Regions from separate parts of the Bradyrhizobium sp. CCBAU 21365 genome, predicted to be linked through region 1. Evidence: riboswitches for the same ligand, from Rfam matches in the RefSeq annotation. Region 1 holds a riboswitch; the other holds the start of a gene.

Evidence for each region. Region 1 has a riboswitch for S-adenosylmethionine ahead of XI02_RS40585 (homoserine O-acetyltransferase). Riboswitches for the same ligand answer to the same signal wherever they lie in the genome.
Region 2: another riboswitch for S-adenosylmethionine. It lies ahead of XI02_RS42525 (O-succinylhomoserine sulfhydrylase); the one in region 1 lies ahead of XI02_RS40585 (homoserine O-acetyltransferase).

The regions. Positions count from the first base shown of each region.
Region 1 covers NZ_CP030036.1:8,576,549-8,580,961, reverse strand. Annotated here, with positions in the region: gene hisC (histidinol-phosphate transaminase) at 1-806, opposite strand, end outside; gene XI02_RS40590 (chorismate mutase) at 906-1,769, opposite strand; SAM riboswitch at 1,944-2,023, shown strand; gene XI02_RS40585 (homoserine O-acetyltransferase) at 2,109-3,314, shown strand; gene metW (methionine biosynthesis protein MetW) at 3,311-3,976, shown strand; partial or broken gene XI02_RS40575 (alpha/beta fold hydrolase) at 4,028-4,413, opposite strand, start outside.
Region 2 covers NZ_CP030036.1:8,974,174-8,978,586, reverse strand. Annotated here, with positions in the region: gene XI02_RS42530 (SDR family NAD(P)-dependent oxidoreductase) at 1-615, shown strand, start outside; gene XI02_RS42525 (O-succinylhomoserine sulfhydrylase) at 888-2,081, opposite strand; SAM riboswitch at 2,158-2,237, opposite strand; gene XI02_RS42520 (2'-deoxycytidine 5'-triphosphate deaminase) at 2,420-3,478, shown strand; gene XI02_RS42515 (hypothetical protein) at 3,687-4,413, shown strand, end outside.

The sequences.
Region 1 (4,413 bases):
TGCGCCGTGTCCTCGATCGCCGCCACCGCCGCCAGCATCGCAGGGGTCGTGACGTTGAACGGACCGCGGATGCGGTTGCAGGCATCGACGATATGCGCCGGCCCGAACATCCAGCCGACCCGCAGCGCCGCAAGGCCGTGGATCTTCGAGAAGGTGTGCGTCACCACCGTGTTGTCCGTGGTCGCGACCAGCTCGATGCCGAGCTCGTAGTCGTTGCGCGAGACGTAGTCGGCATAGGCGGCATCGAGCACCAGCAGCACATGCGACGGCAGCGCGGCGCGCAGGCGCTTGACCTCGTCGAACGGGATGTAGGTGCCGGTCGGATTGTTCGGGTTGGCGAGCCAGACCAGTTTTGTCTTCGGCGTCACCACCTTGAGGATGGCGTCGACGTCGGCGGTGAAATTGGTCTCGGCCGCGATCACGTTCCTGGCGCCGTTCGCCATGGTGGCGATCGGGTAGACCAGGAAGCCGTGGGTGGTCGAGATCGCCTCGTCGCCGGGGGCGAGATAGGTGTGCGCCAAGAGATTGAGGATCTCGTCGGAGCCGGCGCCGCAGATGATGCGGTCGGGATCGAGCCCGTAGGCGCGGCCGATCGCCTCGCGCAGCACGCGCGAGGTGCCCTCCGGATAGTCCTCGAGATGGTCAGCCGCGGCCTTGTAGGCCGCGATCGCCTTCGGAGACGGACCGAACGGCGTCTCGTTGGCGGACAGCTTGAACACCTTGCGGCCCGGTTCCGGCACCGGGCTCTTGCCGGGCGTGTAGGGCGCAATATCGAGGATGCCGGGGTTCGGCACGGGGCGGGACATCATCAACTCCGAACAGAGCGTTTTCGAGCGACGTGGATACCGGTTCGCGTGAAGAAAACGCGTCAAAACAAAAGCCTGGACGGGCGGCTGGCTCTACCTTCAGGTCCTGGCCGATCCGTTAGAGGGCACCGTATAGCGCGTTGCGTGGCTGCCGACGAGGGCCGACGAGCGCACCGAGGCGCCGGCCTTGATCAAGGCGAGCTTGATGGCCTCGAAACCCTTGTTAGTCAGGTCTTGCCCGGTGACCGAGACCAGCAGCGCCGCGCCGTCGAAGGCGGTGTCGGGGACCGCGACGATCTCGGCGAGCGGCGCCAGCGCGCGGGCGACATCGGCGTTCCAGCCGGAGACGCGCACGCTCCAGGTCTGCACCTCGGTGACCATGGCGTCGTCGGCGACCCGCGAGATCACGAACACCGGCAGCGCGGCGGGATGGTCGGCGCGTTCGAGGAACGGCAGCCGCGCGATGATCTTCGGCGCGCCACTGGCCTCGAGCGCATTCCACCACGGCGTGCGGCTCGCGATCGCGGAGACCAGCGCGAGGTCGCCCTTCGACTTCGCCACCGCCTCGACCGCGGCCTGCGCGCTGAAATGCGAGACGTAAGGCACCACGAAGCCGAAGTGAAAGCGCGCCGAGTCGCGCATGGCCGACTCGCCGACGGAAACATCGGCATGCACCGCGAACGGCGCCTGCACATAGGTGAAGGTCGAGATGATGACGCGCCAGATGCTCTCGATGGTGTCGAGCGGCAGGATGCCGCGATGACGCCGCACCAGTTCGCGCATCATGCTGGCCTCGCGCGCCGGGCGGAATGCGGAGCCGACCTCCTGGGTCTTCTTGACCTGGATCAGGCGGTCGATGATGTCGCCGCGCGCCATCAGCAGGCGGTGAACCTGCTCGTCGATCGCATCGATTTCCTTGCGCAGCTCCTGCAGCGAGGGCGGCGACGGGGGTGGGTTGGACATGCTCTCAAACCTTGTCGTCGGGGCGGCCCGTTGCCGCGTCGGACAGGGTCCCTGATTAGGAAAGACGGGCAGCGAAAGCAAAGAGAAACGTCGCAGGCGTGCCTTGCGCATTCGGTTAACCAATTGGCCGTGGGCAGGGCTGTCTTGACGCCGGGGGGCGCGGGGACTACGTTCCCTGCGTCCCGTGGTCATTTGAGCCGGCCGGCTTGCAGCCACGTTAAACAACTCGCTAAACAGGCCGGGGACCTTATCAGCTCCCGGCCGAACCTTTGTTCAGGCCGGGTTTTTTATTGGCCTGAGGTCCGTCGAGCCCTCCCGCGCGGAGGCAGGGTCGCCTAGATGAGCAACGTGCGTCCGATACCGAGCCCACAAACCCAAAGCGATGATCGCGCCCATGAGGCCGACCATCCGTCGTCACTGGTGGCGAAGTTCGGGATGGACCAGCCGCTCAAGCTCGATTGCGGCGTCGATCTCGCACCGTTCCAGATCGCCTACCAGACCTATGGCGAGCTCAATGCCGACCGCTCCAACGCGATCCTGGTCTGCCACGCGCTGACCGGCGATCAGCATGTCAACAACATCCATCCCGTCACCGGCAAGCCCGGCTGGTGGGAGACCATGGTCGGCGCCGGCCGGCCGATCGATCCCGAAAAATACTTCATCATCTGCTCCAATGTGATCGGCGGCTGCATGGGCTCGACCGGGCCCGCGTCGCTGAATCCCGCGACCGGCAAGGTGTGGGGACTTGATTTCCCGATCATCACCATCCCCGACATGGTGCGCGCGCAGGCGATGCTGATCGACCGCCTCGGCATCACGACGCTGTTCTGCGTGGTCGGCGGCTCGATGGGCGGCATGCAGGTGCTGCAATGGACCGCGGCCTATCCGGAGCGCGTGTTCTCGACGCTCGCGATCGCCTGCTCGACGCGCCACTCGGCGCAGAACATCGCGTTCCACGAGCTCGGCCGCCAGGCCGTGATGGCCGATCCGGACTGGCGCGGCGGCCGCTATGTCGACGAGGACACCCATCCGCATCGCGGATTGGCAGTGGCGCGGATGGCCGCGCACATCACCTATCTCTCGGACGCCGCGCTGCATCGCAAGTTCGGACGGCGGATGCAGGACCGCGAGCTGCCGACCTTCTCGTTCGATGCGGATTTCCAGGTCGAGAGCTATCTGCGCTACCAGGGCTCGTCCTTTGTCGAACGGTTCGACGCCAACTCCTATCTCTATCTGACCCGTGCGATGGACTATTTCGACATCGCCGCCGACCACAACGGCGTGCTGGCGAAGGCGTTCACCGGCATCCAGACCCGGTTCTGCGTGGTGTCGTTCACCAGTGACTGGCTGTTTCCGACCTCGGAATCGCGCGCGCTGGTGCATGCGCTGAACGCGTCGAGCGCGCGGGTGTCGTTCGCCGAGATCGAGACCGACAAGGGGCACGACGCCTTCCTGCTCGACGTGCCCGAATTCCTCGAGATCTCCCGCGCTTTCCTGCTGGCCGCAGGCAAGGCGCGCGGATTGAAGGACGGCGGCCAGTCATGAGCATGCAGCAGACATTGCCCTTGCCGGGCGTCGCGCCGGAGCGGACCGGCGGCTATCGCACCGATCATCTGCTGGTCGCCGACATGGTGCGGCCAGGCTCGCGCGTGCTCGATGTCGGCTGCGGCGACGGCGAGCTGCTGCAACTGCTGGAGAGCCGCGGCATCGACGGCCGCGGCATCGAGCTGTCGCGCGAGGGTGTCAACGGCTGCGTCGCCAAGGGGCTCGCCGTGGTGCAGGGCGATGCCGACACCGATCTCGTCAACTATCCCGACGATGCGTTCGACTACGTGATCCTGTCGCAGACCTTGCAGGCGACGCGGCAGCCCAAGGTGGTGCTGGAAAATCTGCTGCGGATCGGCCAGCGCGCCATCGTCTCGTTCCCGAATTTCGGATTCTGGAAGATGCGGCTGCAGCTCCTGATCGGCGGCCACATGCCGCGGACCGAGAATTTGCCGGCGAGCTGGTACGACACCTCGAACATCCATTTCTGCACCATCAAGGATTTCGTGCAGCTCTGCGAGGAGATCAACGTCAAGATGGAGCGCGCGGTCGCGCTCGATCTCTACGGCCGCCCGGTGCCGCTCAACCTGCCGTGGTGGGTGTGGAACATGTTCGGCGAGCAGGGCGTGTTCCTGCTCAGCCGGGGTGGGCAGGGGAAGTGACGTCTTGGCGTCATTCCGGGTTCACGCTTCGCGTGCCCCGGAATGACAAGACTACACCGGCGCCGCCACCAGCGACCGCGGATCGCGCACCGGCCAGCGGCCGGCCTCGACCAGCGCGATGAAGCGCTCGACCATCTCGTTGAACAGCGCCGGCTCCTCGAGGTTGAGCACGTGACCCGACTTCGGGAAGAAGGAAAGCCCGGCGGCCGGCAGATGCTGCTTCAGGAACATGCTGGGCGCGATGCAATTGTCGTCCTCGTCGCCGCACAGGATCAGCGCCGGCGTTGACACACGCTTGATGGCGTCGGTCATGGTGTAGATCGAGGGCCGGCCGCCCTGGAAGCTGCGCATCGTGTTGGCGGAGCCCCTGGCGTCGTGGCGGGCGAGTGCGGCGTAGAAGTCGGCGTGGCCGCGCGGATCCTTGATCAGGAACGGAA
Region 2 (4,413 bases), 400 kb from region 1:
ATCAAGCAGGCGGGCGGCGATGCGCTCGTCATCCCCTGCAACATCGCGCGCCGCAACGAGGTCGAGGCGCTGGTCTCGGGCACGATCAAGCACTACGGCAAGATCGACATCCTGGTCTGCAATGCCGCGGTGAACCCGTATTACGGCCCGCTGCTCGACATCACGGACGAGGCCTTCGACAAGATCATGGGCTCGAACGTCAAGAGCAACATCTGGTTGTCCGCGCTGGCGATCCCGCAGATGGCCGAGCGCGGCAAGGGCTCGGTCGTGATCATCTCCTCGATCGGCGGCCTGCGCGGCTCGACCGTGATCGGCGCCTACGGCATCTCCAAGGCCGCCGACTTCGCGCTGTGCCGCAGCCTCGCCGGCGAGTGGGGCCCGAAGGGTGTGCGCGTCAACTGCGTGGCGCCCGGCCTGGTGAAAACCGACTTCGCCCGCGCGCTGTGGGAGGACCCGGATAATCTGAAGCGCCGCACCGCATCGACGCCGCTCCGCCGCATCGGCGAGCCCGACGAGATCGCCGGCGCCGTGGCCTATCTCGCCTCCGACGCCTCGACCTTCATGACCGGCCAGACCATCGTGGTCGACGGCGGCGTCACCACGGCGGCGACGTAAGGGCCGTTCCTTCGCCTCCCCCGCGCGCGAGGGCTATCGCATTTCGTGGCGGTGCCCTCGTGGCCATCCTTCGAGACGCCCGCCTTCGGCGGGCTCCTCAGGATGAGGTCTTGTTTTGCGGCACAATAGTAGACCCTCATGGTGAGGAGCGCCGCTTGCGGCGCGTCTCGAACCACGAGGCCAAGCACTTGCGCGGTCGCCAAGGGGCATATGCGATAGCCCTGCCCGCAAGCGGGAGAGGGCGCCGAGCTCTCCAAGCCTATCTGTTCGCCCTAAACCCGCTCCAGCGCCCGCTCAAAATCCTCGATCAAATCGTCGGGATGCTCGAGCCCGGCCGAGAAGCGAATGAAGCCTTCGCTGATGCCGAGCTCGGCGCGGGCCTCCGGCGCCAGGCGCTGATGCGTCGTGGTCGCGGGATGCGTCACCAGGCTCTTGGCGTCGCCGAGATTGTTGGAGATGCGCGAGATCTTCAGCGCGTTGAGGCAGCGGAAGGCGCCGGCCTTGCCGTCCTTCACCTCGAAGCCGACCAGCGTCGAGCCGGCGCCCATCTGCTTCTTCACCGTCTCGGCCTGCGGATGATCGGGGCGGCCCGGATAGACCAGCCGCGTGATCTTCGGATGCCTGGCCAGCGCCTCGGCGATCTTCGCCGCGTTCTCGGTCTGGGCGCGAACGCGGACGCCGAGCGTCTCCAGTCCCTTCAGCAGCACCCAGGCGTTGAACGGCGACAGCGACGGACCGGTCTGGCGCATGAAATTATGGATGTGCTCGGCGATGAAGGCTTCCGACGACAGGATGACGCCGCCGAGGCAGCGGCCCTGGCCGTCGATATGCTTGGTCGCGGAATAGACCACGACGTCGGCGCCGAGCGACAGCGGGCTCTGCCAGATCGGCGTCGCGAACACATTGTCGACGATCAGCCGGGCGCCGCCGCTATGCGCTATCCTGGCGATCGCGCCGATGTCGAGCACGTCGAGCGTCGGATTGGTCGGGCTCTCCAGGAAGAAGGTCTTGGTGTTCGGCCGCAATGCGCGCTGCCACTGGTCGAGATCGAGGCCGTCGACCAGGGTCGTCTCGATGCCGTAGCGCGGCAGCAGGTCCTGCACCACGTAGAGGCAGGAGCCGAACAGGGCCTTCGAGGCCACCACGTGATCGCCGGCCTTCAGCGGCGCGAGGATCGCGGTGGTCACCGCGGCCATGCCGGTCGCGGTCGAGCGCGCGGCTTCCGCGCCCTCGAGCTCGATCATGCGGCGCTCGAACATCGCAATCGTCGGATTGGAATAGCGCGAATAGATGAAGCCGGGGTCCTGGCCCTTGAAGCGCGCCTCGCATTGCTCGGCGGTGTCGTAGACGTAGCCCTGGGTGAGAAACAGCCCTTCCGACGTCTCCCCGAATTGCGAGCGGAGCGTGCCGCCATGGACGAGGCGGGTTTCGGGACGAAAGCGGGCGGTACCTTCAGATTCAGACATGTGACCTCCGAAGTGGCCATTTCTCCTGGAGAATGGCCACAAAAAAACCGGCCTGGAGCAACCTCCACAAGCCGGGATCACACTGTCCCCGGCCTGTTTAGCGACTTATTTAACGTGGCTGCAAGCCGGCCGGCTCAAATCACCACGGGATAAGTGCAGCTGATATTCCCTCGCGCCCTTTCCGTCAAGACGGTCATCGGATAACCCGTAAAAGCCCATATTTTGGGGCTTGATGGCCGCCTGGAGTATGATTTTTGGGCCATCTCGAGGGATCGCCGAGGGACCGCGCCGTGTCGTTCACGCTGGAAGAAGAATCCAACGGAATTCTGCCCGACCGCATGATCGCGGAGATGGCGGAGGCCGGCCTCATTCTGCCCGCCTACGACTTCGTCGAGAGCCAGATCCAGCCGGCCAGCCTCGATCTGCGCCTTGGCGACATCGCCTACCGGGTCCGCGCCAGCTTCCTGCCGGGACCCGATGCCACCGTCGCCGAGCGGATCGACCAGCTGAAGCTGCACGAGATCGATCTGTCCGACGGCGCGGTGCTGGAGACCAACTGCGTCTACATCGTGCCGCTGCTGGAGAGCCTGGCGCTGCCGCCGGAGATCGTCGCCGCGGCCAACCCGAAGAGCTCGACCGGACGGCTCGACGTCTTCACCCGCGTGATCGCCGACGGCACCCGCCGCTTCGACATGATCGGCGCCGGCTATCACGGCCCGCTCTACGCCGAGATCAGCCCGAAGACGTTTCCCGTGCTGCTGCGCGAGGGTTCGCGGCTCAGCCAGGTCCGCTTCCGGATCGGCGAGGCGACGCTCTCCGCCGACGAGCTCGATGCGCTGCATGCCGCCGAGCGGCTGGTCGATATCGACGATGCCGATCTCACCCATGGCGTCGCGCTTTCCGTCGATCTCTCTGGCGAGAGCTCGGGCGGCTTCGTCGGCTATCGCGCCAAGCGCCACACCGGCGTGGTCGATGTCGATCGCCGCGGCGGTTATGCGGTCGACGATTTCTGGGAGCCGATCAAGGCCCGGCCCGACGGCAGCCTCATTCTCGATCCCGGCGAGTTCTACATCCTGGCTTCGAAAGAGGCGGTGCAGGTGCCGCCGGACTACGCCGCGGAGATGGTGCCGTTCGATCCGCTGGTCGGCGAATTCCGCGTCCACTATGCCGGCTTCTTCGATCCCGGTTTCGGCTATGCCGGCGCCGGCGGCAAGGGCGCGCGCGCCGTGCTCGAAGTGCGCTCGCGCGAGGTGCCGTTCATTCTCGAGCATGGCCAGATCGTCGGCCGCCTCGTCTATGAACGGATGCTCGAGCGCCCCGACGCGCTGTACGGTCAGCGCATCGGCTCGAACTATCAGGCGCAGGGCCTGAAGCTCTCCAAGCATTTTCGCGTGTAATTCCGCGAGTCGGACTTTGCGTCATTCTCCGCTGTCATTCCCCGCGAAAGCGGGGAATCCAGTACGCCGCGGCCCCTCCATCGACAACGACTGTCTCTGGAATACTGGATCGCCCGATCAAGTCGGGCGATGACACTGCGCTTGGGTTTGGTTGCGTCGTCATGCTGACGATGACACACTCCACCAAAATAAGAGATCGGGAGTAAACATGAGCGCCGCAACAGATTCAGCGCAGCAAGAAGCGCAGTGGCGGAAATGGCGCAGCGTCGCCGATCTCTATCACGCCTTCTTCACCGGGCTGATCCTCACCGTCGTCACGCGGCGCGGCACGGCTGATGCAGCGGAGTTCGTCTTTCGCGTGTTTCGCCGCCAGCAGCAGGAACGCTTTCTCCCCGGCTTGAAGAAGCTCGGTCTCGACGGCCTGCCGCCGGCGGTCGCGGCCGCGCAGTATCATTATCTCTCCAACTGGATCGGCGGCGTGCATGTCGAATACATGCACGAGACCGACCGCAAGGCCTGGATCCGCTATCCGCCGCCGCGCTGGATCTGGAAGGGCACGGCGATCTGCGGCGTGCCTGGCGAGGTCTCGCGCGCGATGCTGCGCGGCTGGCACGCCAACAACGGCGTCGCGCTCGGGGATTTGCGGCTCGGCTTCGTCTGCACCAAGCAGAGTGTCGACGGCCAGGACGGCCTCGAGGGCTATTACTGCGAATACGATCATCCGCTCGAGCTCGATCAGCGCCTCGTGTTCGCGCGCCATCTCGAGGCGCCGCTATTCGATCCCAACACCGCGCCCGCGCTGCCGGTCGACAGCTGGCCGAAGCCGCGGCTGGAAAAGGCCTATCGCAACTACGCGATGGAATATGTGAAGACGGCCGCGCCGGTCATCGTGCAGGTGTTCGGCCCGGAGGATGCGAGCTATCTGTTGCATCTCA